DNA from 4 places in the Bacillus yunxiaonensis genome. Region 4 is predicted to be linked to each of the others. Evidence: riboswitches for the same ligand, from Rfam matches in the RefSeq annotation. Region 4 holds a riboswitch; each other region holds the start of a gene.

Region 1 (7,771 bases), on a different contig from region 4:
ATATGAAGGAACATTTACAAATTGATGCAACTGAACAATCGATTATGATTACTTCCGGCGCGCAGCAAGCACTACACCTTATTGTGCAATGTTTATTAAATCCAGGCGATGCAGTAGCATTTGAAAGCCCGTCTCATTGTTATTCCTTACCTCTTTTCCAATCGGCAGGCATTCGTATTTTCCCATTACCTGTTGATGAACATGGCATTCATCCAGATGATGTATATGAACTTTATCGAAAGCACCGGATAAAAATGATTTTCCTAAATCCAAATTATCAAAATCCAACAGGGACACTCCTTCATCCAAAAAGAAGGGAAACACTTTTATCTTTATGTGCCGATTTACGAATTCCAATTGTTGAAGATGATCCTTCTAGTTTATTAACATTAGAAAATAAAGAACAAGCATGTTCAACTTTAAAATCAATTGATACAAACGGAACAGTCATTTATGTTCATTCTCTATCTAAAATGATAGCACCAGGATTACGAATCGGCTGGCTCGTTGCTCCGCAGTCCGTTGTTGAACGATTATCAGATGCGAGGCATCAAATGGAATTAGGATTAAGTATCTTTCCGCAATGGCTTATGCAACAATTTTTTGAAACAGTTCCGTTTGAAACACACTTACAAAAGCTACGCTATGAATTATTACAAAAAAGAAATGTATTAGCAGACGCATTGCAATGCTCATTACAGAAAGAACTCTCATTTCCCATGCCAACAGGCGGAATTTACATATGGGGAAAATTAACACAACCTATTCAAGAGAAACAACTTATTATGCAAAGTTTAAAACAACAAGTTGCCTTTATGCCTGGCAGTATTTTCGGTGCAGAAGATGGTTATATTCGTCTATCCTATGGAAAAGTAGATATAAACTATATTACTGAAGGAGTCTCTCGACTTCAAAAAGCAATCAACTTTTGTTATTCGTAAAGGCTTCCAACATTACAATTGGAAGCCTTTCGATTTATACCAATTTGGGATATAAGATGTAAATCTGTTATGATCATATTCAAACGTTTTTTCATTATATCAACACGATCTGGGGTCACTTTATAAGACCATACAATATACGATGGAAAAATCATTGCAGCATATAGTGTGTATAGCTTCCAAAAATATTACTTCGTTCACCTTGATTCCCCCTAAAATATGTACATACCATTCGATATCTGATATACACTCGTATTTTCCTTGCCTCCTTGAAACTCTACAGCAAATGGTACCTCCCCGCAGTTCTGTAATTGGTTCTGAACTACTCCATTCCCTATCGGTTCACAAAATTGAATTGTTATTTCCCCAAGAGAAAAACTTCCAAATACCGCATTCCACTCTTTATCTATTTTTGGTGTACTCATTTCTATTTGCAATAACTCTTCCCATAGTTTGCTTGTTTCATTTACATTATTAACAGCATAAAACACTGTTTTCATTCCAATTACATTATTGTCATGAAGTGAAATCGCTCCTTTTTTCTGTAAATCTGTTCTTCTATTTTGATCGGATTCACCCCACTCAATAAAAAACGGGAATCTAGGACCACTATCTTCCTGTTCAATGAATAGCATTTTCCAGCTTAATAGAGTACCATCTTCCCTTAAACGTTTTCCCTCAAACGGACCATTTATATGAAACCCCGTTTCCAACAACTTGTTAGCAAGCTCTTCCATATGTTCTGTACGCAGTGCAATTTGGATCATCCCTTCCCCTTTTTGCAACTTATGAACAGTTTGCTGAATGAGAGGATTCTCTGCTCTGTTTGCGACTTCATTGTTCTGAACAGCTAAAAACTCAATATACGCTAAATCAAAATAACATAAGCTATTATATGTCCCCCAATTCGTATGCTCTCCCCCTGGAACTGTATGAAATCCGAGTACCTTCATTTGATTTATTACATCAACTGGAGAGCATTGAACTACGTGAACAAGATGATCAAACTGTAACATCTTCTCACCATCCTTACTTTTATTATTTTTAGTGTATTACTTTTCATTTATTTCTTGCAATTCAAAATTTTAATAAAAACCCAGTTGATTTATATGATTAATGTGTATTATAATAAAAAAAATTAGAATATGATAAAGCTGATTGGAAAACCAAAGGCTCTTTTCTCACTAGAGAAAGGAGCCTTTTTTATTTTATCTTGCTATCTTTGGGGCAGTAACACTCCCTCCTTAAGATTTTGAGAAGTCAAAAGAGATAGATGGGAGATAACTGTCCGTAAAAACTTGATTGATTCAGCTAACCATTAGTAGAGGATAAAGAATCTCCACTGATGGAAATTTCGCTTTATTATAAACGGAGGTTTTAAACATGCAAAAATTAATTGTCTTTGCCATCATTGGTTTTTTTGCTCAACTCATTGATGGAGCTTTAGGAATGGCATATGGAGTAACGTCTTCCTCATTATTACTCATGTTTGGAATTGCACCCGCTGTTGCTTCAGCATCTGTTCATTTAGCCGAAGTTGTTACAACTGCCGCATCCGGCATCTCACATATCCGATTTGGAAATGTCGATAAATATACCGTTTCAAGACTGACATTACCGGGTGCAATTGGCGCTTTTGTAGGTGCTTGCTTTTTAAGTAACTTACCAGGAAATTTAATTAAACCGTACATTTCAATATTTTTATTCGCATTAGGTGTATATATCTTATTAAGATTTATTTTACAAAAACAAGTTGTTCAAACAAATAACAAACGTCTGTCTGGTAAGCAATTAATTCCACTTGGCCTTTTTGCAGGTTTTGTAGATTCAACAGGCGGTGGCGGCTGGGGACCTATTACTACTCCTGTTTTACTTGCACGCGGTAATGAAGCAAGAAAAGTTGTAGGTTCTGTAGATACGAGTGAATTTCCTGTCTCATTAGCTGCCACATTGGGATTTTTCATTTCTCTAGGCTGGGCACAGATCAGTTGGTTTTGGGTGTTTGCTCTTATGCTTGGCGGTATCATTGCAGCACCAATTGCTGCGTGGCTAGTACGAATTGTTCCTTCTTATTTACTTGGAGTACTTGTCGGAGGACTCATTATTTTCACCAATATCCGTACGCTATTAACAACTTTTAAAGTAAATCAAGATATAATATTTCTTTCTTACATTGCCATAGGTCTTGTCGTTACAATCGCACTTATTATTACGACTCGTAATCACTCACAACATACAAACAAAAAAATTGTATATAACAAACAAAAACAAGTTTCCCCATAAAGGGAAGCTTGTTTTTGTTTTAGTCTCCTCTTCTACAATATATTTTGTCGAAATTTATTTGTCTCAATTTTCTGTTAATTTTAAAGGATTTTTTGAAACATAATGCGAAACTATTGTATAACCTTTTTCATCAGGAGGTTACTTAATTACATATTTTTTAGGATCGGGACGAATTTTGAAAGCGCTTTTCTAAAATAACCATTCTATTTCTCTTTTTTTCTACAAAAAAATCCTTGCAATATTCTCAGAAAATCATTACAATTGCGATATATTAAAAATCATAGCAATAGAGAAATCCTCATCAATCCGATGAGGTAGAGGTTGCGGCTTTTATTAGTAGTCCGGACGAGACGCAGAGAACGTCAATAACTCCGAATGAAAGGAAAAGCTGCCGAAGTTTATACTTCTTCTCTGGAAGTATATGCTGGGGCTGTTTTCGAATAGGAACAGAACTGTCACGTTTACAAAATTACCGTGTAAGCGTGGGGCGCTATCTTAACGGAAGGTATGATGGGGTGGTTATTTTTGAAATGCTCCGCTAAAGTCCTTTAGCGGTTTTTTTTATTCCCCCCCCGCTCCTTCCTATCTTACAAGAAAAGGAGTGTTGAAAATGAACGGCGCAACTACAAAAGTTACCTCTACATCTACAAATCAATCTGCTCAAACACATGGCGAGCTAAAACGCGGATTGAAATCTCGCCATCTTACAATGATTTCACTTGGTGGTACAATCGGAACAGGTTTATTCCTAGCAAGCGGTGGTGTTGTCCACACGGCTGGTCCTGGCGGTGCTCTCGTCGCCTATGCTGCAATTGGTATTATGGTATATTTTTTAATGACAAGTTTAGCAGAATTAGCATCGTACATTCCTGTAGCAGGATCATTTAGCACCTACGCAACAAGATTTGTTGATCCATCTCTTGGGTTTGCATTAGGTTGGAACTACTGGTATAACTGGGCTATCACGATTGCTGCTGAACTCTCTGCAGTTACATTAATTATGAAATTTTGGTTCCCAAATACCTCTTCCCTGCTTTGGAGTGGAATTTGTTTAGCTATTATGTTCCTTTTAAATTATTTATCTGTCAAAGGATTTGGGGAAGCTGAATATTGGTTTGCACTTATTAAAGTTGTAACTGTTATCGCCTTTTTAATTGTCGGTTTTCTTATGATTTTCGGTATTATGGGTGGAGAGCCTGTTGGTTTTAAAAACTTCACAGTTGCAGATGCACCGTTTAGCGGCGGCTTCATGGCAATCATTGGTGTATTTATGGCAGCTGGATTCTCATTCCAAGGAACAGAATTATTAGGAGTTGCGGCTGGTGAAACTAAAGATCCACAACGCAGTATTCCAAAAGCAATTCGCAGCATCTTTTGGCGAATTCTACTGTTCTATATTTTAGCAATTCTTGTAATTGGTTTACTCATTCCATATACAGACAAAAACCTTGCAGCAAGTGATGTAACAGTAAGTCCATTTACACTTGTATTCGCAAAAGCAGGTGTTGCTTTTGCGGCATCTGTAATGAACGCCGTTATTTTAACAGCTGTTCTGTCTGCTGGTAACTCTGGTATGTATGCAGCATCACGTATGCTTTGGGATTTAGCAAACCAAGGTAAAGCACCTAAATTTTTAGGAAAACTAAATAGTCGTGGTATACCTGTAAATGCATTGATTGCAACATCATTAGTTGGATGTGCTGCTTTCTTAGCTTCTTTATTCGGTGATGGCGTGGTCTATGTATGGCTCTTAAATGCTTCTGGTATGTCAGGCTTCATCGCTTGGATCGGAATTGCAATTAGTCACTACCGTTTCCGTAAGGCATACATCGCACAAGGAAAAGATTTAAATGACTTACCATATAAAGCAAAATGGTTCCCATTCGGTCCTATCTTTGCATTTGCACTATGTTTAATCGTTATTCTTGGTCAAAACTACGGTGCATTTATGGGAAAATCTATTGACTGGAACGGTATACTCGTTTCATATATTGGCCTACCTCTTTTCTTAATACTTTGGTTAGGTTATAAATTTACAAAGAAAACAAAAGTCATTCCATTAGATAAATGTGAGCTTTAAAAATAACAACCTATCAAACCGTTTTATCAAGACCTAAATTCAAAAAAACTTAAAATATAAAGGCCCTAACATATTATATATGACTAATATGTTAGGGCCTTTTATTTTTAGTAATGATTTTTGAAACTGAATTCGAATAGTATTTTTCTCTAGTAAGTTGGGAGTTTTTGAACCAGAAAGATATATTTTTAACTATAAAACTATGACAAAATTTATCCGGGTTTCCTTTTTGCCTACTTGCTAAATTCAGCAAGTAAAATATTTTTAAAAGGATCAGGACTGTTAGCTCTACCCGTACTGTTCAAATTGACGGCCAACGTATGCTTGCCTCCAAGTGTACCTCCAGCAAGAGTAATAAACCCTGGAATACCACCTGTGTGTCCCCATATCGAGACACCGTTTGGAAGCTTAGTTTCATAGATTCCAAGACCATATCCATCGATTTCTGCTCTTCCTGTAGGAACTGTAGTAAGCATTTGTTTTAGTTGCTGTTCCTTCAGTAATTTGCCACCGAGCAAGGAAGAAAAGAATTTGTTTAAGTCGTCGGCAGTAGAAATCATATCTCCAGCCGAGCTAGCTATACTTGGGTTATAATAAGTAACGTCTTTTAGCTCACTTGCTCTGTCTGGTTGGAAATATCCACGGGCATGCTTAGTGCCTGGAATAACGCTTGAATTGCCAGGTAGGAATGTATTCGACAATTCAAGCGGTTCAATAATCCGATTTTCAATCTCTTCCCCATAGCTGTTTCCGGTTACTTTTTCAATAAGGATACCCAGTAATACGTATCCTGTGTTTGAATAAGACCACCCCTTTCCAGGAGCGAAGTCTGGAGGCAGAGAAAGCCCAACCTTCACTATTTCTTCAGCGGTATATGTTTTTTTTGTATTCATCATATCAACGTCTTTTGACTTTAAGTAGTCAGCGATACCACTTGTATGGTTCAATATCTGCCGGATAGTAATTTGTTTACCATCATATCCGTTTCCTTGAATGACACCAGGCAACCATTTTTCGATGGAGTCGTCTAGATTCAGGCGGTTCTCTCCAGCTAATTGAAGTACAACCGTTGCAGTGAATGTCTTCGTCACGCTGCCAATACGAAAGCGAAAATCTGTTTTCATTGGTTTCTTGGTGCTCATATTCGCTACCCCAGCGGCATAACCCCACGTTTTTCCACCCTCAGAAGTTTTAGCAAGTATCCCCGGGAATCCAAATTGCAATGTATCCCGCATTGCTCGCTTGACGGAATTCCGATCTCGTTGAGTGCTTGTGTGTAACGAACTAGATACATTTTGAGTGGGCTCTGCTTTTACAATTGAGGTTGGCGGCGTGTATAGAAGGGAACTTCCAGTTATTAAAAGGGCCAGGCTTGCAAATGTAATTTGACTACGCATTTTCATAAGGCATTCCTCTCCTCTATTCATATTGTATAGGTGGTTGCTTACTGTTCCATATTAATCACACAGCTATCATCTCCACCAATGACAAAATGTCATCATTAAGTTTGTAATCATCTTCATAATTGTTGTTTTACCAACGCCATTCTGTCCTAACAAGCGGTAAATCCCTCTTTTTTCCACATTTATGTTAACCCCAGAAATTACTTCTTTTCCTTGAAATACTCTTGTTAACTGATTTGTTTTTCATATATACGTCATATCTGTTACGCCTTTCACGCCTCGTTATATTTTTATCATACACAATGAAACTTTCTTTTTTCTTACCCATTCCTTACAAATTACTTACGTTCAAAATAGCTTCTATAATAGGGTATAAGGAGGATCTGCGCCAAAAAGTAATATTTCCCAATAAACGCATTGACCAAAAAGAAACGCAGAGGTTTTTGGCCTCTATGTTTCTTTTTTCGTCCTTTAAATATTAAAGAGTCGGTTTACTCTTAACAGGGTGAATTCGGTTCTATTCTAATGTGATTTTTCTTCTTGCAATACAACACAAATGACATTGTGCTGTATTAAACACTCCTAACGTTGTTAAAATCACTTGTTTCTAAGTGGAAATTTATTTAACTCTAGGTGGTGTACTCCATATCCATCAGCTTAAGAAAAATAAACGCCCTCAAAACGAAAAAGTAAGCTGACTTCTCAAAGTAACTACCTGTAGAAAGAGAAAATTTTCATTTAGGGGGTATATTAAAACCTTAGCTTGATAGCAATGTGGTGCTACCCTATCCCCATCAAGCTAGCAAATAAAAATACCCCAAGACTAAAAGAACTCACTATGTAAATATATACATAGTGAGTTCTTTTTGATTATTCTTCCACTTTTTCTGCAATCGCCAAGTTACGTAAATAATCCAATAAAGGTTGCACTTCCTGCGGAGCTGTTACATCGGTAAATGTAAAGGATTTTGACTCTTTTCCATTTTCTATCCTTAGCTGATAAGAAAAAGCATCGGCTCCTTTGGTTGTAACAACCCCTAATTCACTTGGTTTAAGATTAAAAA
Region 2 (7,771 bases), 310 kb from region 4:
GCAGGCGACCAACTGGTACATTAAAACCAACATAGTATAAATCATCTTGCTTTTGCTTATGAACACCGTAAAAATAACCTGCATTCCAACCCTTCAATGCACTTTCTCCTCTATCATGTAAAGATCCTGTGTATTGTAATAACTGTTCTTTAAATTTTTCTGGTCCCCAATCTGCAACAAGAAATTTCAGACGAGCAAGATGACGCTTTTCACGATATCCAAAATCACGGAAAATAGTTGCGACGGCAATTGCTACATCTTTCACTTGCTCTGGTAAAATAAATACATCTAGTTCTTCTGCTAAATATGGACGCGCTGATAAACCGCCACCTACTTTTAGATGAAAACCAATGACTGTTTCTCCGTTAATTTCTTTCGTTGCAGGTGTAAATGCCACGCAGTTAATCTCAGCATTTGCTGAATTGAACACATTCGAACTAATCGACATTTTAAATTTGCGAGGTAAATTTGAAAACTCTTCATTATGCTGAAAATATTCATATACTTCCTGCACAATTATTTGTGTATCAAACAATTCATTTTCATCAATTCCAGCAAGTGGATTCCCTGTAATATTACGTGTAATATCACCGCATGCACCGGCTGTCGATAGCCCTACTTTCTCTAGCCGCTGCAGAATATCTGGAATTTGCTCAATTTGCAGCCAATGAAACTGAATTGCTTGGCGTGTTGTAATATCAAGTACATCACGGCCGTAATCTTCGGCGATAGAAGCAAGAGCCTCCACTTGTTCGTTTGTTATGATTCCAGATGGTATATTCACACGCATCATGAAATACCCCGCCTCTTTTGGGCGCTGCAAATATAAACCTGCCCACTTAAAAGAATCCCATTCTTCTTTCGGAATAGACGCAAATCCATGCTCAGCATAATACGGAATATCTTTAAAAATTTCTAAACCGTCTTTTTCTAATTTCTTTTTTTCTGTTGCATTTAGCTTTTCATTGTTTGCCCATACTTTTTCATAACTCATCATGTATCTCCTCCTATATAAAGTGAAACTTCCTTCTGGGAACGTTTTTTCCCAGAAGGTCAGTTGAACCAATCGGGCGCATGCCAGCAGTTAGCTCCCACCTATCTTCTTTGTTTTCTCAGACTCTTGGTGTAAGAGTCTTACTGCCCGTTAGCGCGGGATAAAGCTGCGTTCTTGCAAATAAGCAATAATTTGCTCTGCACATTGTTCAATAGAATGACGATGCGTTTCTACAATAACTTCAGCTTGAATTGGCTCTTCATAAGGAGAATCGATTCCGGTAAACTGCTTAATCTCCCCACTTCTTGCTTTTTTATAAAGTCCTTTCGGATCACGTTTTTCGCATTCTTCAATTGGACACTTTACGAACACTTCAACAAATTCACCTTGTTCTAATATGTCACGCACTTGCTGACGATCTTCACGAAACGGTGAAATAAACGCTGTTAATACAATTGTTCCATTATCAACAAATAATTTCGCTACTTCACCGATGCGACGAATATTTTCTGTACGGTCCTCTTCTGAAAATCCTAAATCTTTATTTAAACCGTGACGGATATTATCTCCGTCTAACACATAATTACCAATATTTTCATCAAATAACTTGCGAGCTACTGCGTTTGCCACGGTTGATTTACCAGAAGCCGACAATCCTGTAAACCAAAGAACAAAGCTATGATTTTTGTTTTGCTTTCGGCGTTCTTCCTTTGAAACGGATGCCGTATGCCAAGTAATATTCGTTCCCATCTTCTTCTCTCCTTACTTTGTCAAAACTTCTTTTTGCAAACCGCGAATTAAAACTTCTACTACTTCCTTACGACTAAATGTATTTGGTGGCAGTTCTCCATTTCGCAAGAGCTCTCTTACCTTTGTACCCGATAAAATAACATGATCTTCTTTTCCGTGTGGACATGTTTTCGTTGATGCCATTCCCTCACATTTCGCACAATAAAAACTATGTTCAAAAAAGAGGGGTGTAATTCCTAATTCTTCTATTGTAAAGTTAGCGAAAATTTCCTGCGCTTCATACGTACCATAATAATTCCCAACACCAGCGTGATCGCGACCGACAATAAAATGCGTACACCCAAAGTTTCTTCTTACAAGTGCATGAAAAATCGCTTCACGCGGCCCAGCATATCGCATCGCCGCTGGAAATACTGCTAAAGAGACACGATCTTTTGGATAGTAGTTTTCTAGAAGTACTTCGTAACTTTCCATTCGAACATCAGCTGGAATATCATCTGACTTCGTTTCTCCAACAAGCGGGTTTAAAAACAGGCCATCAACAATTTCAAGAGCTGCTTTTTGAATATATTCATGTGCGCGATGCACTGGATTTCTTGTTTGAAAACCAACGATTGTTTTCCAATCACGCCGTGCAAACTCTGCTCGCGTTTCACTTGGATCTAAATGATAAGCGGAAAATTTTTCTTTTCTAATCCGTTGCACAAGCGTAATCGGTCCTCCCACGTATATATCCGGACGATCGTATAATTTCTTAACACCCGGATGTGCTTCTTCTATCGTTTTATAGACAAGTAACGCCTCCTTTTCTTTATCAGGCGTATAAATCTCTTGAACTTGAATTACACCGTACGTTATACCTTCTTTTACAAGTCGAACTTCTTCCCCTACTTCTAACTCCTTCGCTTTTTCTTCTGTTATAGGCAATGTAATTGGAATGCTCCATACAGCTCCATCTGCTAAGCGCATTGTTTCTACTACTGATACGTAATCATTCTTTCCTAAAAAACCCGTAAGCGGACTATATCCACCGGTCGCAATGAGCTCTAAATCACTTAATGCGATTCCATCTAATTCAATTTCTTTTACGATATGCGCTGTTTCATATGTTGTATCAATTCGATTTACTAATGTTTTTATATCGCTCATTTTCTTTTCCCCTTCTTTATTAAGTTTTAACAGATAGTAGCTTTCACTCCGCACTAATATGCAGTATGAGCCCAATTGATGAGAGATTTCCATCAGCGGGTGATAAAGAAAGACCACACTAATGAAAGCTTCATTTTATTGATAATGAAGACCACATTCTGTTTTCATCTTTCCAGCCCAGCGTCCATCCCTCGAATCTCCACCCTCTTGCACCTGCACGGTACATTTTTCACATCCAATGCTCGGATACCCAATATCATGGAGTGGATTGTATGGCAAATTATGCTTATATACGTAGCGCCACACTTCTTTCCAAGTCCAATGAATAAGCGGACAGATTTTAACAGATTGAAAGCGATGATCTTGATTGACAAACTGTGTATGTTTTCGCGTTTCAGACTGTTCTCTTCTTAAACCGGATATCCATGCTTTCCTACCTGTTAGCGCTTCTTCTAACGGCTTAATTTTTCTTAATTGGCAACAAAGATTTGGATTATGTTCCCATAATTTATCACCATACTCTTTTGCTTGTTCCTCAAGTGTAAGTGCCGGTTGCTTTTCAATAATATTCAAATTAGGAAATCGCTCCCTGACTTTTTTGATCAAGTCATATGTTTCTTGAAAATGAACATTTGTATCTAAAAATACAACCTTTGCAGATGGATTTACTTGGTTAATCACATGCAATAAAACCATTCCTTCTATTCCAAAGCTGCATGCATAAACAATATCCTGATCATAATGTTCATATGCCCAGCGTATTGCTGCCAAAGCGCCTTTCGTTTCGTCGTCTTCCTGAAATGAAACAAAATTATCTTGCCATGTTTCGTACGTTAACATCGTTCTCCCCCTTCACAACACCCATACAAAAAGGCGGCTTTAATCTATAGAAATAGATTAAAGCCGCCTCTAGTTTTTCTAGTCAGCGTGCTTATTTTAAACGTACTTTTTCACTTTTTTCAAGCTGAATCACTTTACCATCTTGCACAACAATTGTAATCGAACCATATTTCATATCAGTAAGCATAGATTGAATTTTACTTGCTACTTCTTCAAATTGTCCGCGTACTCCCACGAACAGCCCCCCTTTTTTCATAAAAAAAATCTTTCCCATTTCGAAAAGACTGTTCCGGTAACGTATCTACCTTATCTTTCAAAATGGATGCCATTTTGCTGGAAGTAGCACCTTACTCCTATAAAGTAGGTTGCCGGGCTTCGTCGGGCCAGTTCCCTCCGCCACTCTTGATAAGAATTATATTTGTATTTTATCACAATTCTGATTTTTTTCAATCCTAGTTTTCCGATAAATTTTATTTATTATAAAGTGAAACTTTCATCAGTGGAGGATTTCTTTATCCCCCACTGATAGAAAGCCTGCCCAATCAGGCACATGCCAGCAGTTATTCCCCATCTATCTTCTGTAGAAAAGCGGAAGCGGCTCGCCCAGAATCGCAGGACGTTGGAGCACCCGACATAGAGGGGCTTTTTGCCTCGTACGAGGGGGCGAAACGATCGGAGATTCTAGCCGCTAGAGCTGGACAACGATTCGCTCTCCATTTTGAGGTGGGGTCTTACAGCCCGCGAATAGCGGGATAAAAAAGGAGTAGTTCATCTAAACAACTCCTACTTCAACTAAACGAGGGTGTATTCATACAAGTTCCTTCACACGTATGCGATCGTTTCCAATAATATTTTCATACGATTCCCTCTCTACAACAACTTGCGATTTTCCATTTTTCGCAAACACCACTGCCGGGCGACGAATACGATTATAATTATTTGCCATTGAATAACCATATGCCCCTGTACAAGAGATAGCTAAGAGATCACAAGAAACAACTTTTGGAAGCTTTACATCCCAAATGAGCATATCCCCACTTTCACAACATTTTCCCGCAATTGAAACAACCTCTTCGGCAGATTCATTCGCACGATTTGCTAGCAATGCTTCATAACGAGCTCCATAAAGTGCTGGGCGAAGATTATCTGTCATCCCTCCATCAACCGATACATATTTACGGATGCCTGGAATATCTTTAATCGCTCCTACTGTATACAGCGTTGTTCCTGCATCTCCAACAATACTACGACCTGGTTCCATCCAAATTTCTGGAAGGGGATATTCGCATACTGTAAACTGCTCGCGTACCGCATCCGTCACAGCTTTCACATATTCACCAAGGACAAGTGGCGTGTCCCCTTCCGTATAGCGAATTCCGAAACCGCCTCCTACATTTAGTACTGGCGCTACATAGTTCATTTCTTTTCTCACTGTTTCCAAGAAATTACGAAGCACCTCAATTGCACGAACAAATCCTGCCGTCTCAAATATTTGCGATCCGATATGGGAATGAATTCCTAATATACGATAGTTTGATTTTTCTAATGCACTTTTTACCGCTTGTGATGCATGCCCTGTTGAAATACCAAAACCAAATTTAGAATCATCTTGACCTGTTGTAATATATTCATGTGTATGCGCTTCTACTCCTGGCGTCACACGAAGCAAGATATTCACAACTTGCTCGTATTCTTTCGCTAAATCATGCAATACTTCTAGTTCAAAAAAATTATCTACAACAAAGCAGCCGATATTAGCTTCTAATGCCATTCTTATTTCTTCTTCTGTTTTATTATTACCATGAAAATGGATGCGCTCTGCTGGAAATCCCGCTTGCAACGCCGTATATAGTTCTCCGCTAGACACAACATCTAGCGACATATTTTCTTCGGCAGCTAACCGGCACATTTCCATGCACAAGAACGCTTTGCTTGCATACGCTACTTGATAAGAGAACCCACTTTCCCTAAATGCACGATGAAATGCACGACATTTCTCACGAATTGCTGTCTCGTCGTAAACATAAAGTGGTGTCCCATATGTTCTTGTAAGTTCAGTAGCATCGCAGCCCCCAATTTCTAAGTGTCCTTGCTCATTAATGCGGCTTGTGCCGTGTAAATACATGTGAATTCCTCCCTTGTTTTCGCAAAACCCTCTATTATATTTCTTATTTTTTACTATTATTCCTAATTTATATAAACAAAAAACGCGCGGAACAATGTTCACACGCGTTTCTTATCGGAAGAATCTATGACGAAAAAATAAATGTATTGTTATTTTCTCAAATAAGAAACCGCATCAAACATCTCCTAATAGCTCTCCATAAGCAAAATACTTATGACAGTACTACATTTATTCAATGCAGTCCCAATATATGAATGAAGTGGTCATTCATATATTTCGGCGATAACCCCTTTCAACCTATGATCATGAATACCACTTTATTTCCCATAGTTTACTTTTGATTATCGCAGCCTCTACCTTCGAGTGTAGATGAGGTAAGTCTATTTAATTTTCAAGCATCTTTTTGTTGCTATTAACAATAACAAATGACTAATTTATTTGTCAAACACTTTTTTTTAAATCGGTTTACGACAATTAATTTTCGTATCATCTGGTAAGCGCTTTACATCTATATTTTTCACAGTCCACTCGCCACTATCATTATCAAATGTAATCGTTACTTTTTCAAAGGGGGGAAGCTTTCTCCCCCCTGTTCCTGGCTCATATTTAATTATTTCGATAGATGTCCGAAACAAATATGTACCGCTGTACATTTTTTTCATACTAACAATTTTAGGACAGTCATACGGCTTTTGTTTTCCATAATGTTTTTGAATTGCTTCATTTATTCTCGGAAACAGCACGGAATAGAGGGCATCTTCTAGTAATAACGGCTCATGCTCAGCAGAGAAAGAAGCTGGATTTCCAAGTAAAATGAAACAACTTAATATAAAACAACATATTTTCTTCATGGTACTCCTCCATCTTTCAATCAATGCCTTTATTTTATCCTTCTCTTCTTTTTCTATCCAATTGTTAGAAAATCATCCACAATTTCGCTATGTTTTTATATAATAGTACACATAGTAAAAAAACATATAGATTTGTAGCCGGTCATATACGTAAAAGAGGCGGTTACTTGTAGGTAGTAGGAGGAGCCCGTTATGGTACAACGTTTGTTTCCAAAAGTACGATTTGCTCTCATAGCTGTCGTCTTGTTATGGATCAAAACATATATTGTATACAAGTTAGCTTTTGATATGAAAATTGATAACGCTTTCGAACAAATTATGTTGTTCTTTAATCCATTAGCTTCATTACTATTATTTTTCGGTTTCGCTTTATTAGCAACAAAACATCGAAACCGCATCATTATCAGTATTAGTATCGTGCTATCCTTTATTTTATTTGGCAATGCTATGTTTTATGGATTTTATGATGATTTTGTAACATTTCCTGTATTATTTCAAACAAATAATATGGCTGATTTAGGGACAAGTATTAAAGAACTATTTACGTATAAAACACTTCTTTTATTTGCTGATGTAATTATTTTAACCATTTTATCTCGTAAATTCCCTAATTTTTGTGATACTACTCCTCTATCTCGGCAAGAGAAACGAACGTTTTTTAGCGGTGTAACAGCAGCATTAGCTTTACAAATGGTTATTTCAGTTATTTATAAGCCGCAACTTTTTTCACATTCATTTGATCGCCAAACAGTTGTGAAAAATCTTGGTTTGTATACTTATCATGTTTATGATATTGCACTGCAATCGAAATCTTCTGCTCAGCGTGTCTTTGCAAGCGGAGATAGATTTTCTGAAATTGATAACTACGTAAAAACAAAAGATAGACAAAAAAACAAAGAATTATTCGGTGTGGCAAAAGATAAGAATGTTATTTTAATTTCAATGGAATCCACACAAAGTTTTGTCATCAACCAAAAAATAAACGGAAAAGAAATTACACCATTTTTAAATGGCTTCATTAAAGATAGCTATTATTTCGATAACTTTTATCATCAAACTGGA
Region 3 (7,771 bases), on a different contig from region 4:
TTCATATCTCCAAATGCATCTTGTGCAACTGTAAAACGCTCGTGTAATCTCTTTCCATAAGCACTCACTGCATACGCCATAATCGGAAGCGGCAATAATGCTGCAAATGTTAACTTCCAACTAATTGAAATGCCCATCATAAGCACAATTGTGAGCATATATAAACTCGAATCAACGAGCGTTAAAATACCAAATCCAGCTGTCATGGCAATAGCTTTCAAATCGTTCGTTGCCCTTGCCATTAAGTCGCCTGTACGGTTTTTCTGATAGAAAGTTGGCGTCATTTTCAGCAAATGCCCCATAAATTTGGAACGCATCGTTTTTTCAAGCACAAATGCGCCGCCAAATAAATGATATTGCCACACATAAGAAAGTACATAACCAGTAGCCGCTGCACCAAGTAACATTCCTACATACTTCATAATCCCTGCGTTTGTTAAATCTCCGGCTTTTATATCATCAATTGCCAATCCAATTAACTTTGGCGGAATAATCTCGACCACATTGACAAGAAGTAAACAAACAATGGCAATGCTATACCTTTTCCAATGCGTTTTAAAAAACCACGTTAATTTTTGTAATACAGAAAACAATATAACCTCTCCCTTCTCGTTGTTGTATAAACATAGGCTTGTTATCCACTATCCAGCGTCTCCGTTTTTACCATTCGCACCTCATACTTTTCCATCGTCATTCCTTCCTTTCTCAAATTGATTTATTTATTGAAACTATACAAATGTATAGGAACAATCTAAAAAAAGAGACAAAAAAAGGCATACCGTCGCTTTGACGATATGCGAAAAACGCATAATAGCGTACGTCACGACACACGCAACGTACGCTTTCCTTTTCAACTAAAAAGAAGCGTTATTTGTCCGTAGAGGTTGCGTGATGATATTTATTGTTTTCACTGTGTAAAACACCTGATCCAGTCATATTTACAATTACAATCATCACGCACACCTCCTTCTTCTTTTATTTTCCATTTTTAATTGTATAACTTTAAAGACTTTTCTGTCAATTGTTTTTTCATTTTTATGGAAAAACAATTATTAAGCAAAAGAACGTCCCAGAAATCGCTCTTAAAAATAGTTCTTTTGGATTTTTTCAAACCTCATACAATCACCATATACCTCACTCTTACAAGTCACTATTTTTTAGGAGGACTTAGCATGACAATTAGCATTTACTATTAAGCTCTAGTGTGGGTGCACAAGGTATTCGTAAAAGTCTTGAATCTATGACGCATGAAAAAATAACAAGATTAAATTTAATGTAAATCTATAAAGGTAAGTAAAAAACAGTTTCTACTTACCTTTATATTTTGTAAAAATAGTTACTAACACTACATTTTCTTATCACACGCTCTCTATCTTTTTCATATATATATATTAGCTTCTGAGAGAGAGGTGGTGGTCACATGGCAACATTAAACGGCTTAACAGAAGGCGACAAAATTCGCGTTTTCTCAGCAGGACGTGAAATCGATGGTCAAGGTGTTTTCCTTCGCTTCCAAGGCAACTTCCTAGTGTGGGTGGACAACCATGCTAATATCAATGTTACAAGTTTAGATACAATTAGCATTAGTAAAATTTGCTAATTACCTATAAAGAAAATATTCTAAATCCTCTTCACTAAAAGAAGACGAGTCTATATCAAAAGAGGTTATATAAAACCTTTTTGAATAGGCTCTTTTTTATATGACTAATGGTGAAATACAAGCCATTTACCCTAGCAAATGGCTCTGTTCAAATGAACGGACGCACAAAGTATTCGTAAGAATCTTGAATCTATGACACGTGAGAAAATAACAGTATTGAATTTAATGTAACTCTATAAGGATGAGTAAAAAGGCTCTCTACTCACTTTTATAAAAATGTTGCTAGCACTACATTTCTCTCGCACACATTCTCTATCATTTTCATATATATATATTAACTTCTGATAGAGAGGTGGTGGTCACATGGCAACATTAAACGGCTTAACAGAAGGCGACAAAATCCGCGTTTTTTCAGCTGGACGTGAAATTGACGGTCGAGGTGTTTTCATTCGCTTCCAAGGCAACTTCCTAATCTGGGTTGACAGCCATGCTAATATCAATGTTACAAGTTTAGATACAATTAACATTCGTAAAGTTTCCTAATTGCTCATAAAGTGTTCTAACTCCTAGGACAAAAAAGCAAAGTCTATTTCAAAAAGAGTTATTTAAACCCCTTTTTGAATAGACTCTTTTTTTATAATATTTTTTACACTTTTTATATGACTAATGTTTAGATTATAATCAACGTTAACCCAATATAACCATTCGTTTGTACACTCAATAAAGATCCCCTCTGTACGTGTCTCCCCATCAAATACTTCTATCTTATCTCCTAATGAAAAAAGAGGCGGCAATGCACTCTTTTCTGTTTTTTTACTTACATTCTTTTGTGTATCATAGAGTAGTCTCATACATCGTTCTAAAGAAGCTGCGAGCTCTTCATTTTGCCTTTTTAACTCCTCTATTGCATCTGTCTCCTGGTGCCTATGAATTTCCTTCCCGCATATAAAGCAGTTTCTCTTAAACCAGCTCTCCATCCGCTATCCCTCTTTACCTCACTACTTATGGGCAGTAAAACTTCCACCAAAGTTTTAAGGAAATAAAGCTACCCGTAATTCAACTAACCATTAGTGAAGGATAAAAAAACCTCAGTAATAGCAGCTTTGCTTTATCCCTCATTTTATATACATATTATATGATGCGAAGCCTTAAGTTGTTTCATTATCTTAGACACACCCTATTCTCATAATAATCTGATTATGTTTATTTGCATTGACGAATAAAAAGCCATTTGTTACCCTTGATTATGTTAACTTTATAAATAAATCCTCATTCGTATCTCGGTGAGGTAGAGGTTGCAATTATTAATAGTATGATTTTGAAGATGTGTGGCATCGCTGAACAAATCAGAAAGGAATGATTGCCGAAGTAAGAAGTATCCACAGTACTTTCTTGCTGGGACTGCATTGAATAAGTGCAGGACTGTCACAGGCTTTTTGCTTGTGGAGAGCTATCGAGAGGTATGTCCGTGGGTTTCTTAATAAGATTGAAAAGCGCGTGAACATATACGCGCTTTTTTGTTTTGTTTGGAATCTCAAACACATACATATCTCCGCGCTTGACTTGGTTATACTAATTTTGGAGGTAATTTCTATGCAACAAAAAAAATGGGGCTTTTGGGTACTTACTGCATTTGTAGTTGGAAATATGGTTGGAGCTGGTATTTTCATGGTTCCAAGTACATTAGCACAAACAGCTAGCCCTCTTGGTGTTACATTAGCTTGGTTAACAACAGGATTTGGCGTATTAATGCTAGCTCTTGTTTTCGGTAATTTAGCGATTCGCCGTCCTGATTTAACAACAGGTCCGCAAAGTCATGCCTATGCGCTCTTTTCTTCACAAAAAACGAAAAAAATGGCAGGTTTTAGCATCGTATGGGGTTACTGGGTTGCAAACTGGGCAAGCAACGTAGCCATCATTACATCATTTGCTGGTTATTTATCACTCTTTTTCCCAATTATGAAAGATACTCACGTATTGTTTTCAATTGGAACTTTCGACATTGAAGTTGGAAAATTGATTACGTTCTCCATTTGTACCATTTTATTATGGGGTACACATATGATTTTGGCGAACGGCATAAGCGGTGCTGGTAAATTAAATTTTTTAGCAACAACAACGAAAATAACAGGATTCCTTCTTTTCATCATTGTGACATTATTTGCCTTCCAAGCTTCTAAACTTGGGCAATGGTATACACCAATTATTGATAAAGAAGGTGTTTCACACGGACTACTATCACAAGTAAACTTAGCAGCATTAACAACACTTTGGGCCTTTATCGGCATTGAGTCAGCTGTATTATTATCCAATCGTGCTGTTTCACCAAAAACGGTAAAACGCGCTACTGTTACTGGTTTATTATTAACAGTTTGTATTTATTTAGGGATTACGATTTTAACAATGGGTGTTCTTCATATAGAGAAACTACAAGCATCTGAACGACCATTAGCGGATGCATTAACTGCAGTAATGGGTCATAACGGCGGAAAATTAATGGCGCTGCTTGCACTTACTTCTTTATTTGGATCCATTCTTGGATGGATCTTATTAAGCTCAGAAGTACCATATCAAGCAGCAAAAGAAGGATTCTTTCCATCCTTCTTCACAAAAACCAATAAAAAAGGAAGCCCGATTCATTCGCTTCGTTTAACAAATATTATGTCGCAAGTATTCCTATTCTCAACACTATCCGGGACAATTGCTCAGGCGTATACATTTGTTATTACCGTTTCAACCCTTGCCTATTTAATCCCATACCTCGTTTCTCCAATCTTCCAGCTTAAGCTTGTTGTGACAGGTGAAACATACGAAAATCAAAAAGGTGCTCGTATAACGGACGGAATCATTGCCGCTATTGCTCTTATTTATGCATTATGGGTTATTAAAACTGGCTCTTCTGATATGAAAACATTCCTGCTTGGCATTGGATTATTTGTAGTTGGCTTTGCTTTCTATCCATTAATGAAACGTGACGAGAAAAAAGATAAACAAAAAAAGCAAGTTGCCTAATGAAAGGTAACTTGCTTTTTTTATTCTGTATAGCAATGGGCTGTTAAATATTCAAAATGAATTTATCCCGCATTAACAAGTAGCACGAAGCCCCTACTTATGTTTACAATAAAAAAGGGGGGGATCTCAATGACAATCGAAACACTTTGGAATGATCGTTTTCAGCAACATCTAAAAAAAATCACGATGTACTTTGCGCGCATTGCAAGCAGTCTAGTTTATAGCTTCCTTTTTCTTCTTGGTATAGGCGGCTATTATTATGCAAAGTTTCTTCGTTCACTTCCACCTAAGTTTGTTGTATTAACCATTGTGACGATTTTACTTACAATTGTACTTACTCGTTCTCCCATTCGGACATTTTTACAAAAGCCGGATATCATATATGTATTGCCGCTGGAAGAAAAACTCGCATATTATTTTAAACGATCTCTTATATACAGTTATATCATTCAGCTCTTTCCATTATTATGTGTAGTACTCATCATTACACCTCTTGCTCAGCAATCATTACATACAACTCCTACTTTTTTATGCGGAGCCTTTGTCATTCTTGCTTTTATAAAGTGGTGGAATATGTACATACATTGGACATATAGAAAAAACGAATTCGCTTCACACTGGTTGCTTATCAGGATATGCTGTAATGCGGCCATTACATATACAATGTTTCAATTCACTTCCATTATGATCGTAGGAAGTATACTCCTTTTCATCACTTTCTTATTTTTATATACGATGAACAAACGAAAACGACACATTCATTGGGAATATTTAATAGAGCAAGAAGAAAAAATGGACATGCACTTTTATCAATTTGTTCATTTCTTTACGGATGTGCCGCAAGTAAAACAGCAAGTAAAGCAAAGAAAATGGTGCACTACTTGGATTGAACGGATCCTGTATAAAAAACGATCTCCTTTTTTATATTTGTATAGTTTATCCTTTTTACGCGCGAACGGTTACCTTGGCCTCTACATACGATTGACCGTAGTAGGAGGCATTGTTTTATACTACATTCCTACACTTATCGGAAAGGGAATCATCACTTTATGCATCCTATACATATCTGCTTTACAACTTCGTGCCCTTTGGAATTATTTTTCGGGAAATAGTATTGTAGCATTGTATCCAATTTCACTTATAGAACGAAAACACGCTTTTATGACGTTGAGATCTCTAGTAACTTTCATACAATTGATATTCTTTTTAATGGTCATTTTCCTTAAATTAAAGTTTACTTAAAAATAACAATCGTCTAGAATTTTCACAATAAATACAAAGAATCCATTTTGATCAAAATGGATTCTCATATATATCCTTACTTCTATACTATTCAATGGTCGTATGATTTTTCGCTTTTCTGTAGAAATAGACTCCTAGTATAAGTTTAAATAGTTTGATTCAACCTTATGAATGTTCAAACAAAAACTTAGATTATTTTTAAATAAAAAAAACGTTATCTTTTCTTGCAACAATATAAAAAAGATAAGGTTTTTTCTTTATTGTGATAAAAGTTGGTATTTAAGAGTGTAACTAATCGCTTACCAACACCCTTTTCAGAAAAGGTAAAATGCCCCTCTTCTATCAGTTAACAACTATTCATTTGTAATCAGTCGTTTAAAAATGATAGCAGTGCTTCATTAAATTCTTTAGCATGTGTTGCATTTAACCCGTGTGGACCACCCTTTATTAAAGCTACCTTAGAATTAGGAATTGCTTCATGTGTTAGCTTCCCACTATATTCAAATGGAACAGTTGCATCTGAATCACCATGAATAACAAGGGTAGGTATATTAAACTTGGCTAAATCTCCTCTGAAGTCCGTTTTGCTGAAAGCAGCGATACAATCTAGTGTTCCTTTAGGGGATGCACCCGCTGCAATATCCCTATTGTAAAGTCGGAATGGTTCACTGACTAAGTCAGTTCGATCTCCAGCAGCAAAAAATCCCCTCGTAAACTCATCAAGAAATGCTAGGCGATCACTTTTTACTCCATTTTCAAATCCTTGAATTGCTGCATCATCTAATACTCCCTCAGGATGATCTGCTGACTTGTAAAGAAATGGTGGTACAGCTCCTGCAAATACAGCCTTCTCTACTCTATTTGTTCCATAGTTTCCGATATAGCGAGCTACTTCTCCACCACCCATTGAAAATCCGACCAGTGTGACATCTTGGAGATCCATATGCTCTAGTAACAGATGTAAATCAGTAGCAAACGTATCATAGTCATAACCGTTCCATGGCTGAGAAGATTTCCCGAACCCTCGACGGTCATAAGTTATGACTCTGTATCCAGCCTCAACGAGAGCAGGAACTTGGTATTCCCAAGATCGACCACTTAATGGCCAACCGTGAATTAATACTACCGGCTTCCCTGTACCATGATCCTCATAATATAGCTCAATGGGTGTTTGATTTTCGGTTCCTACAGTAATTTTTGCCATTCTTCTACCTCCAAAAAATATTCTAATATATATCCTTTTCTTCAATAATCCGGATGAATCTCGTAACCTATTTATGCACGTTTATGTTGTGGACTCTAAGCATGAAACTCTATTGTTCCGATGAATTCATTTTCTGTTTTTGTAACAATTCCCCATCTAATACCTTTTTCATCATGAAATAATTGCTGAACATTCCTCATATTCAATTCTAATAACAAAAATAGGTGACTATCAATATTGTTCTATCTATAGAATGTATAGGTAAAACCAATCAATTTTATGGTAAAAATAACTATAGTTACCATCTATACAAATTATAGATAATTTAGAATTGATTAACGAATTGGTTTTCAAATACTATAAATTTGTATAGCGCTTCATGTTCTGTGAATGCTGCTATAACTAATATAACGAAAGGAGGAAATATATGACTAAGACCATAGGCCTTATTTGTGGTAGTTTACGAAAAAACTCTTATAATCGAATCATTGCTCAATCATTAACAGGGATGGATGATTCCCATCAATTTCGCTGGATCGAGATAAATGATCTACCTTTGTTCAATGAAGACTTAGAAATAAGTGTTCCAGAAACAGTGACATCATTTAAATCTGCTATCCAGGACGTTGACGGTATCATTATTGTAAGTCCAGAGTACAATTCTGGAATTCCAGGCGTATTAAAGAATGCATTGGACTGGGCATCAAGACCTC
Region 4 (7,771 bases):
TTCGTGTTGACAGCAAATCTCTTGATGAACAATTAACAATAAAAGGGGAAGACTTCAAACGTGAATATGATTTCCATAAAGGTATTTTAGAGGACGTACTTCCACTTACACTTGGCGGTGGCATTGGACAATCAAGAATGTGCATGTACTTCTTACGCAAAGCACATATTGGCGAAGTTCAAACTTCTGTATGGCCAGATGAAATGCGTGAAGAGTGCAAAAAGCAAAACATTCACTTATTCTAAAAAGAAAACAAGGGGTGCATGTGCATCCCTTGTTTCATTTAATTTACTGATACGAGAGGCTCAATTTTTGCCATAAATGATTCATGAAGTGCTTCCACACCTTTTACTAAGTTAAGACGATCAATAACTACAGAGACTTTAATCTCAGATGTACTTACCATTTTAATATGAATATTCTCTTCTTGTAATGTTGAGAACATTTGAGCAGCTACACCTGGATTGGACACCATACCTGATCCAACAATTGATACTTTCGCCAAATGATTTTCATATTCTACAGATTCATAGTGCATAGCCTCACGATTTTCTTCCAGTACCGCTAGTGTTTCTTTTAAGTCATTCGAATGAATAGAGAAGGATAAATGTACAGTTCCTTCATTTGTAATACTTTGAATAATAATATCTACATTAATATGAGCACTCGCTAATATAGAGAAGATTGTAGAAAGTTTTCCTTGGTGTAATCCTTTAATAGTTACGCGCGTAATATTGTCTTCAAATGCAATGCCTTTTACGATTGATTGTTGTTCCATGTTACATTCTCCCCTTACGATTGTTCCGTTTTCATGTTTCATACTTGAGCGAACTTCTAATATAACATTATGATTTTTCGCAAACTCTACCGCTCTTGGATGAAGTACACCAGCACCAAGGTTGGCAAGTTCTAGCATTTCATCATAGGAAATTTCATCTAATTTGTAAGCATCTTTTACAACTCGTGGATCAGTTGTATAAACACCTGTTACATCTGTGTAAATATCACATTTTTTTGCTTTTAATGCTGCAGCTAATGCGACTGCAGTTGTATCAGAACCGCCTCGACCAAGTGTTGTAATTTCTTGTTCTGCACTTAATCCTTGGAAACCGGCTACAACGACAATGGTTCCTTTTTGTAAATAAGATTGAATACGCTTTGTATTAATATCAGTAATTCTTGCGCTGCCGTGTACAGATTCTGTTGTAATACCTGCTTGCCAGCCTGTTAGTGAAATTGCAGCATAACCTTTCGCTTGCAGAGCCATTGTTAATAAAGAAATTGAAATTTGTTCACCTGTTGTAAGTAGCATGTCCATTTCTCGTTTACTAGGCTGATCAGTAATACCAGCAGCTAAAGATACTAATTCATCTGTACTATGTCCCATCGCGGAAACGACCGCTACAATTCCATGTCCCCTTTCATGTTCTTCAATGACTAAATCCGCAACATGCTGAATACGTTCGATACTTCCAACAGATGTACCACCAAATTTTTGAACAATAAATTCCATCATGAGAGCCCACTTTCAATTTAATATTGGTTAATAGATTAGGAAAAATGTTGTTAAACATAAGATGGGAAATATAGATCCCTTTCATTCCTGTAAGTTACCGAAAGTAAATAAAAAAACACCATCTCAAATAGGTGAGGATGGTGCTGTTACAGGAAAAGGGAAACAGAAAACGGAGCTAATAAAAAAACCGCCAAAAAAGAAGACGATCATAAAGAAACATGATCTCTCTTTTTTGTAGATAGCTCTTCATATATACACCGCTGTATATATGACAGTTCTGTTTCTATTCGAAAACAGCCCCAATTTATATGTTCAGAGAAACATATAAATTTCGGCAACTTTTCCTTTCTTCTAAACTCACTGACAATCCCTGTGTCTCCTTTAGAATACTCATAAAAGTTGCAACCTCTATCTCACGTCGTTCGGCGAGAGTAATTGGTTGTATGAAGTTGTTGGTAACATTTGTTCCATAGTAATCAAAAAGTTGGAAGAAATCAAGTAGGTTATAATTATTCGGAAAATTAAAACTATTTATCAACTTAATAATGTAAAGTCATTATATAGGTTACATAGATGATTAGAAAGGTCATTTTATCCCGCACTAACGAGTAGAAAAACTAGCTATCAATGGGAGAGAAAGAAAAAATATTGTAATAAAAAGATGATTAAAAGTTAGGAATTTTAAAAATAATTACATTTAAATGCTATAATAAAATGTATTATTTTCCTGTTTTAGGAAAGGAGGAAAGGTATGCAAGGAGAGATACAAAAACAAAGAAGTTCAAGTTATATAAGTAATTTATTATTACCTATTACAAAGTCACGTCATTTTACTTTTTTATGGATTGGACAACTCTTTTCAGTTCTTGGAAGTTCAATTACAATGGTCATACTTCCAGTGGTTGTATATACGCTAACAGGCTCAACAGTTGTTATGGGGATAACAATGACAATGTATATGCTTCCGAACGTGCTTATTTTACCGTTTTCTGGATTAATTGTAGATCGTCTTAACCGTGTTAAATTGATGTTACTTACTGATATTGTTCGGGGGATATTAATGACAACGCTAGCAACGCTCATGTTTACTGATACATTAACGATTCATATTTTATATGTATTGGTAGCATTGTATGGCCTGATGGAAGGGCTATTTCAACCAGCCTATTCAGCAGTTCGAGCAAGAGTATTTGTGCCGGAAATTCGGAATGCAGCTAATGCATTAACGCAAATGAGCAGCCAAGGTGTACGTTTAATTGGTCCAGCACTTGGGGGGATCATTGTTTCTATTGCATCAGCAGGTATAGGTTTTGGCTTAGATGCATTGACATATTTGCTCTCTTTTGCATGTTTATTATTTTTGAGAGATTTGACAGCAAAAAAAGCGCAAGACGAGGCAGATAATAAAGTGAACTTTAAAAAAGATTTCATTGAAGGAATTGTAGTATTAAAAAGCCATCCGTGGTTATGGATTACAATTTTAGCATTTTCGTTTATTAATATTTGTCACGCGGGTATTGTAGTCGTCTTAATTCCTTGGTTATTTAATATTCATCATCACTTTGAACCTTTTGTTTACGGCCTCGGAATGGCATTTTCTGGCGGAGGTGCTGTTGTTGCTGCTCTTATTTTTGGAGGGAAACAGAAGTGGCATAAACGTGGTTTATTGGCTTATGGTGGTGTTTTAATTAGTGGATTGGCGCTTTTAATAATGCCTTTTGTCTCATGGGCACCAGCATTAATTGGATTAATGGCTATTGAGGGGTTTGGCATTATGATTTTCGGCTTAATTTGGGAAACGAGTTTGCAAGAGCTTGTGCCGGAAGAAGCATTTGGTAGAGTTGTTAGTCTCGATATGCTTGGATCCTTTGCGCTATTACCGTTAGGGTATTTGATAGTTGGATGGTTGGCCAATATAATTGGTGGCATTTTGACTATCATCATTTTAGCGATTGCGGCTGTTGTAGTGGTTCTGATCGCTTTATCTGTTCCGAGTATTCGTCAATTTGATTGATCATCTCATCTACAAAAAGAGTAAGTTATGCCTCTTTTTATAGATGAATGTTTGTTAATATGTCCTTTCTGATTAAAATGATTAAAAAAGAAGAAATGCGTCATCATGTAGTGGCTTTAATGGGAAGTATGTAAAGTAGAAGAAATTCACCTAAGAAGAATGATAATTTAATATTTTATCGAGTAATGAATATAAGGTATTATCTGTTTTTATTCTTAATTAAATAAGAGGAGGTTCTTATGCAAAAATATATACTTCTTGCAAAGTTTACTCGTGAAGGAAATGTAAATATAAAAAATATTAGTGAACGTTTTTCTAACTTACATAAGAATTATGAACGATTTGGTGGACGTATTTTAACTGCTTATGCCATCGTAGGTGAATACGATATGGTTATTACTTTTGAAGCACCTGACACATTAGCAGTAAAGAAAATTGATTTAGCAGGAAAATTACCAGGAATGGTAGAAACAAAGATTTTTCCACTATTGGATATGGACGAATTTCAGCAACTAGTAATTGAAATCTAAGTTATAAGATATGGTGTTTTCTATTCAGGATTGATTTTATAATTTTTTACAAATTTATTCTAGCTATCCTTGATATCGAAGGCTAGCTTTTTTCATTTTTTTCATGTGAATGAAATGTCTCTTTTTCTAGTTGTATTTGTTTTTGTAGGAGGAGTTCTAGTATGATGTCAGCAGCGGCAAGGGCATTTCATACAGATGACAGGTATCTGTCTCTATTCATATGTATTATTGTTAATCATTGTTACTATTGCAGGGTATTTGAGTACATACTTGATTGGATAACAATCATCATTACATGATAATAGGGCTTTTTAAAGGAAGATGCCATTTTAAATGGTTAGTTAAATAAAAACGATCTTATTTCTATAGGAATTCGTTATATATAGCAATCCATAATCGTATAAGTATTGAGTGTAAGAAAGCGCAATTATAGGATGACATTAGAAACAACTTTCGAGTCAAATAACTATAAATATATGATAGTAATGTTAAAAATAAAAAAGAGTAAATTTTATTTTTACGATATAATTACATTATATAGAAAAATTGTATATTTCATAAAGGAGGAGTCGTTTTGTATGAAGATGGAGCATAAAAAGTTTGTGAAAATCGCTGCCAGCTTAGGGATTTCGACTTTTTTGTTAGCAGGATGTGCTAGTGATGATGAAGAACAAGATGTTTCAATTACAGATACTAATCAAAATCAAGATGTAAAAGATAGCAAGCAATGTCCACCTGAATCTAAAAATCAAGATAAGGAATGCTTTGAGAACCTTCCGCAAGAAGGACCTGTAAATAAAACTTCTTCTAATTATAATAATCAAACATATACAGACAATGGTATGAGCTGGGGGGGTATTATTTTACCATTTGCAGCAGGTTACATGCTCGCGAACATGGGGAATCGTGGTAATGGATTCATGAATGGGAAAATGTTAGATAGACAGGGAGGGAATAATTTTACTCCTCTCATGAAGAATCAAAGCCCTTGGAATCCAGCTCTAAACTATGACAAGGAACAAAAAGATAAGGGTACCTCTTCAGGAGGAGGAGGAGTGGGAACCTCTTCTAATGGAAATAAAGTAGATTTGAATAAATCTACACAGTCATCTCCAAACGGTACGGAGACAACTACTAAAGGGGGGCAATCATCAACACCTGGGGCGACTACACCGAATGGTTCGAGTGGTATAGGGAATTCGAAAGCACCAGCTGGTTCTTAAGTTAAGGAGGAAAATAGATGCTGTCTGAATATGAAGAAAAACAATATATGAAAAAATGGTTTTCACTTTCTGAAAAAGCAGCTGAAGGCGGATTTACATGGCCGAGTTTACGAGAAAACGATGAATGGTGCCAATACATGTCTACGGGTATATACCGAATGTCAGCTACGCAATTTGAAGCTATCCAAATTGCTACAGTTCATGTAAGGGATATTTTCCAAAGGACATACGAATATTTATGTGAGCATAGAGAAAGTTTTTTAAAGCTAAAGTTCCCAATTGAAACATGGGAAGTGGCTAGAATGGAACATAAAAACATATTTTCATATTTTACTCGTTTCGATTTTATTGTCAATGATTATGATATTAAACTAATTGAAATGAATTCAGATACTCCTACAGGTTATTTAGAGCCATCTGTTGCGAATAAAGTACTATGTGATTATCATGGAGTATCACATCCGAACATAATTGAGATAAAACTGAAACAAACATGGAAACAAATCGTTGAGGATTACAATATTCAGCCCTATGAAAAAATTCATTTTACCAGCTACGATTGGCATGAAGAAGATTATCAAACGGTACAATTTATACGTAAGCATTGCACTGTGCAGAGTGATTACGTTGGAATTCAAAGTATTATTGTAGCGAAAGAGGGTTTATATACACCAGACGGTGCTAAAATTAACTATTTGTATCGATTATATCCATTAGAATATTTGGTAGATGATACGGATGAAGGTGGAAAGAAAATAGGATTACAGTTTTTAGATCACATTGCACAAGGACGGGTTAAAATTATTAATCCACCATCTGCATTTTTGATGCAAAATAAAGCAATACTTGCATTGATTTGGGAATTGTATGAAAAGAATGAATGGTTTACAACAAAAGAACAGCAAGTAATTGAAAAATATTTTTCACCTACATATTTTACGAACGAACCTCTCAAAAATGAGGATTATGTATCTAAAGCATACTTCGGACGTGAAGGCGGCGGTGTTTCTATTATTAATAATGGAAAAATTATTGAAGAAGATCAAACGGAATATTACTATAATCAAAATAAAATTTATCAAAAATATATAGAAATGCCAGATTGTACAATTGATACTTGGGACGGAGATTATACAGGAAAATTGTTAATTGGCTCTCACTTAATTGGCGGAGAAGCAGCTGGTGTATTTTTACGAGTAGGGGAAAAGATTACAGGTAATCTTTCCATGTTTATCGGTGTAACGACTGATTAATCATGTTTTTGCAATGAAAATGTGTAATACATAATTAAGAAAAGACAGGAGGTGTTACTGTAACTAAGTAACGCCTCCTGTCTTCTGACAAATCCTCCATATTTATCCCGCTATTCGCGGGCAGTACGACCCCCATCTCAAGCTGCAGAGAGAAGCGAGGAAGATAGGTGGGGGATAACTGCCCGTAAAAGCCCGATTGGTTCAACTAACCATCAGTGGGAGGTGAAAAAACTCTCCACTGATGGAAGTTTCACTTTATTTAAAGGGGAGTGCAAATTATGTTGATAATAAATTACGTAAAAATTAATGAGGATGTAACTATTAATAAGCTATTAGCTTTGAAACAATTTATTTCATCCGAGAGAGTGAATAATATAAAAAGGTTTAAATTTGAGGAAGATAAAATACGCTCAATTTTAGGGGAGTTACTTGTCAGATATACAATTTGTAAGAATTCAAATATTGAAAATTCCGATATTTATTTTAAAAAAAATGAATTTGGAAAACCATATATTGATTGTAATTATGGCATATATTTTAACTTGTCTCATTCTGGATCTTATCTCATATGTGCTATTAGTAATCAAAATATCGGAATAGATATAGAGAAAATTCAGGACATAGATATAGCTATAGCGCACAACTTTTTCTGCGATAGTGAATATGATGAAATTGCTTCCGCACCTGAGTCAAAAAAATATGAGTGTTTTTATTCATACTGGTGTTTGAAAGAAAGTTATATAAAATATATTGGAAAAGGATTAACAATTCCTCTTAATTCATTTTGCTTTGAAATGGTAGATAAAAATATAAAAGTGATTCAATCAAATGAAGAAAAAAAGGAAAAGTTTGCATTACTTTCTATCAGCAATAATTATAAAGCTGCGGTATGTTATTTAGCGGCAGAAATAGAAACAATTAGTGAAATAGCTTTGGATGATATTATTACTTATTTTATCCCGCATTAACGAGCAATAAGACCCCACCTTAAGATTCAGAGAGAAGCGAGGAATAAAGGTGGGGGGCTTACTGCTAGCATCGCCCGATTGGTGAGAGTTTCCATCAGTAGGAGATGAAAAACTCTCCACTGATGGAAGGTTCGCTTTATCAATCAAAAATGAAGTTATAATTCTTTAACCTAATTATTTTATACGAGAAATGAACTTCCGTTGTGCGAAACATAAAAAAACATCATATTTTAATATGATGTTTTTTGAAAAGTATGAATTGGATTG

The links. A riboswitch is a leader RNA that binds a small molecule or an ion and turns the genes downstream of it on or off. The one in region 4 is predicted to bind lysine.
Positions count from the first base shown of each region.
Region 1: linked by a shared signal. The riboswitch ahead of WAX78_RS03490 (amino acid permease) and the one ahead of WAX78_RS14740 (aspartate kinase) in region 4 are both predicted to bind lysine.
Region 2: linked by a shared signal. The riboswitch ahead of lysA (diaminopimelate decarboxylase) and the one ahead of WAX78_RS14740 (aspartate kinase) in region 4 are both predicted to bind lysine.
Region 3: linked by a shared signal. The riboswitch ahead of WAX78_RS17965 (amino acid permease) and the one ahead of WAX78_RS14740 (aspartate kinase) in region 4 are both predicted to bind lysine.

Region 1 is NZ_JBAWSV010000001.1:698,063-705,833, forward strand. It holds gene pdxR (MocR-like pyridoxine biosynthesis transcription factor PdxR) at 1-941, shown strand, start outside; partial or broken gene WAX78_RS03475 (aminoglycoside phosphotransferase family protein) at 954-1,129, opposite strand; gene WAX78_RS03480 (VOC family protein) at 1,154-1,957, opposite strand; gene WAX78_RS03485 (sulfite exporter TauE/SafE family protein) at 2,325-3,224, shown strand; lysine riboswitch at 3,532-3,725, shown strand; gene WAX78_RS03490 (amino acid permease) at 3,835-5,304, shown strand; gene WAX78_RS03495 (serine hydrolase domain-containing protein) at 5,538-6,707, opposite strand; partial or broken gene WAX78_RS03500 (ATP-binding cassette domain-containing protein) at 6,804-6,965, opposite strand; gene WAX78_RS03505 (protealysin inhibitor emfourin) at 7,578-7,771, opposite strand, start outside.
Region 2 is NZ_JBAWSV010000004.1:203,046-210,816, reverse strand. It holds gene WAX78_RS13195 (nitrite/sulfite reductase) at 1-994, opposite strand, end outside; gene cysC (adenylyl-sulfate kinase) at 1,145-1,744, opposite strand; gene sat (sulfate adenylyltransferase) at 1,757-2,893, opposite strand; gene WAX78_RS13180 (phosphoadenylyl-sulfate reductase) at 3,029-3,733, opposite strand; gene WAX78_RS13175 (YezD family protein) at 3,825-3,968, opposite strand; SAM riboswitch class I at 4,037-4,145, opposite strand; gene lysA (diaminopimelate decarboxylase) at 4,542-5,858, opposite strand; lysine riboswitch at 6,040-6,222, opposite strand; gene WAX78_RS13165 (DUF3888 domain-containing protein) at 6,314-6,709, opposite strand; gene WAX78_RS13160 (LTA synthase family protein) at 6,902-7,771, shown strand, end outside.
Region 3 is NZ_JBAWSV010000006.1:114,719-122,489, reverse strand. It holds gene WAX78_RS17985 (ABC transporter ATP-binding protein) at 1-593, opposite strand, end outside; gene WAX78_RS17980 (hypothetical protein) at 1,421-1,600, shown strand; gene WAX78_RS17975 (hypothetical protein) at 1,964-2,143, shown strand; gene WAX78_RS17970 (hypothetical protein) at 2,206-2,577, opposite strand; lysine riboswitch at 2,882-3,061, shown strand; gene WAX78_RS17965 (amino acid permease) at 3,194-4,612, shown strand; gene WAX78_RS17960 (ABC transporter permease) at 4,742-5,854, shown strand; gene WAX78_RS17955 (alpha/beta fold hydrolase) at 6,222-7,058, opposite strand; gene WAX78_RS17950 (NADPH-dependent FMN reductase) at 7,486-7,771, shown strand, end outside.
Region 4 is NZ_JBAWSV010000004.1:511,721-519,491, forward strand. It holds gene asnA (aspartate--ammonia ligase) at 1-245, shown strand, start outside; gene WAX78_RS14740 (aspartate kinase) at 284-1,513, opposite strand; lysine riboswitch at 1,748-1,935, opposite strand; gene WAX78_RS14745 (MFS transporter) at 2,268-3,530, shown strand; gene WAX78_RS14750 (GYD domain-containing protein) at 3,770-4,060, shown strand; gene WAX78_RS14755 (hypothetical protein) at 4,639-5,283, shown strand; gene WAX78_RS14760 (glutathionylspermidine synthase family protein) at 5,301-6,536, shown strand; gene WAX78_RS14765 (4'-phosphopantetheinyl transferase family protein) at 6,815-7,504, shown strand; gene WAX78_RS14770 (thioesterase II family protein) at 7,735-7,771, opposite strand, start outside.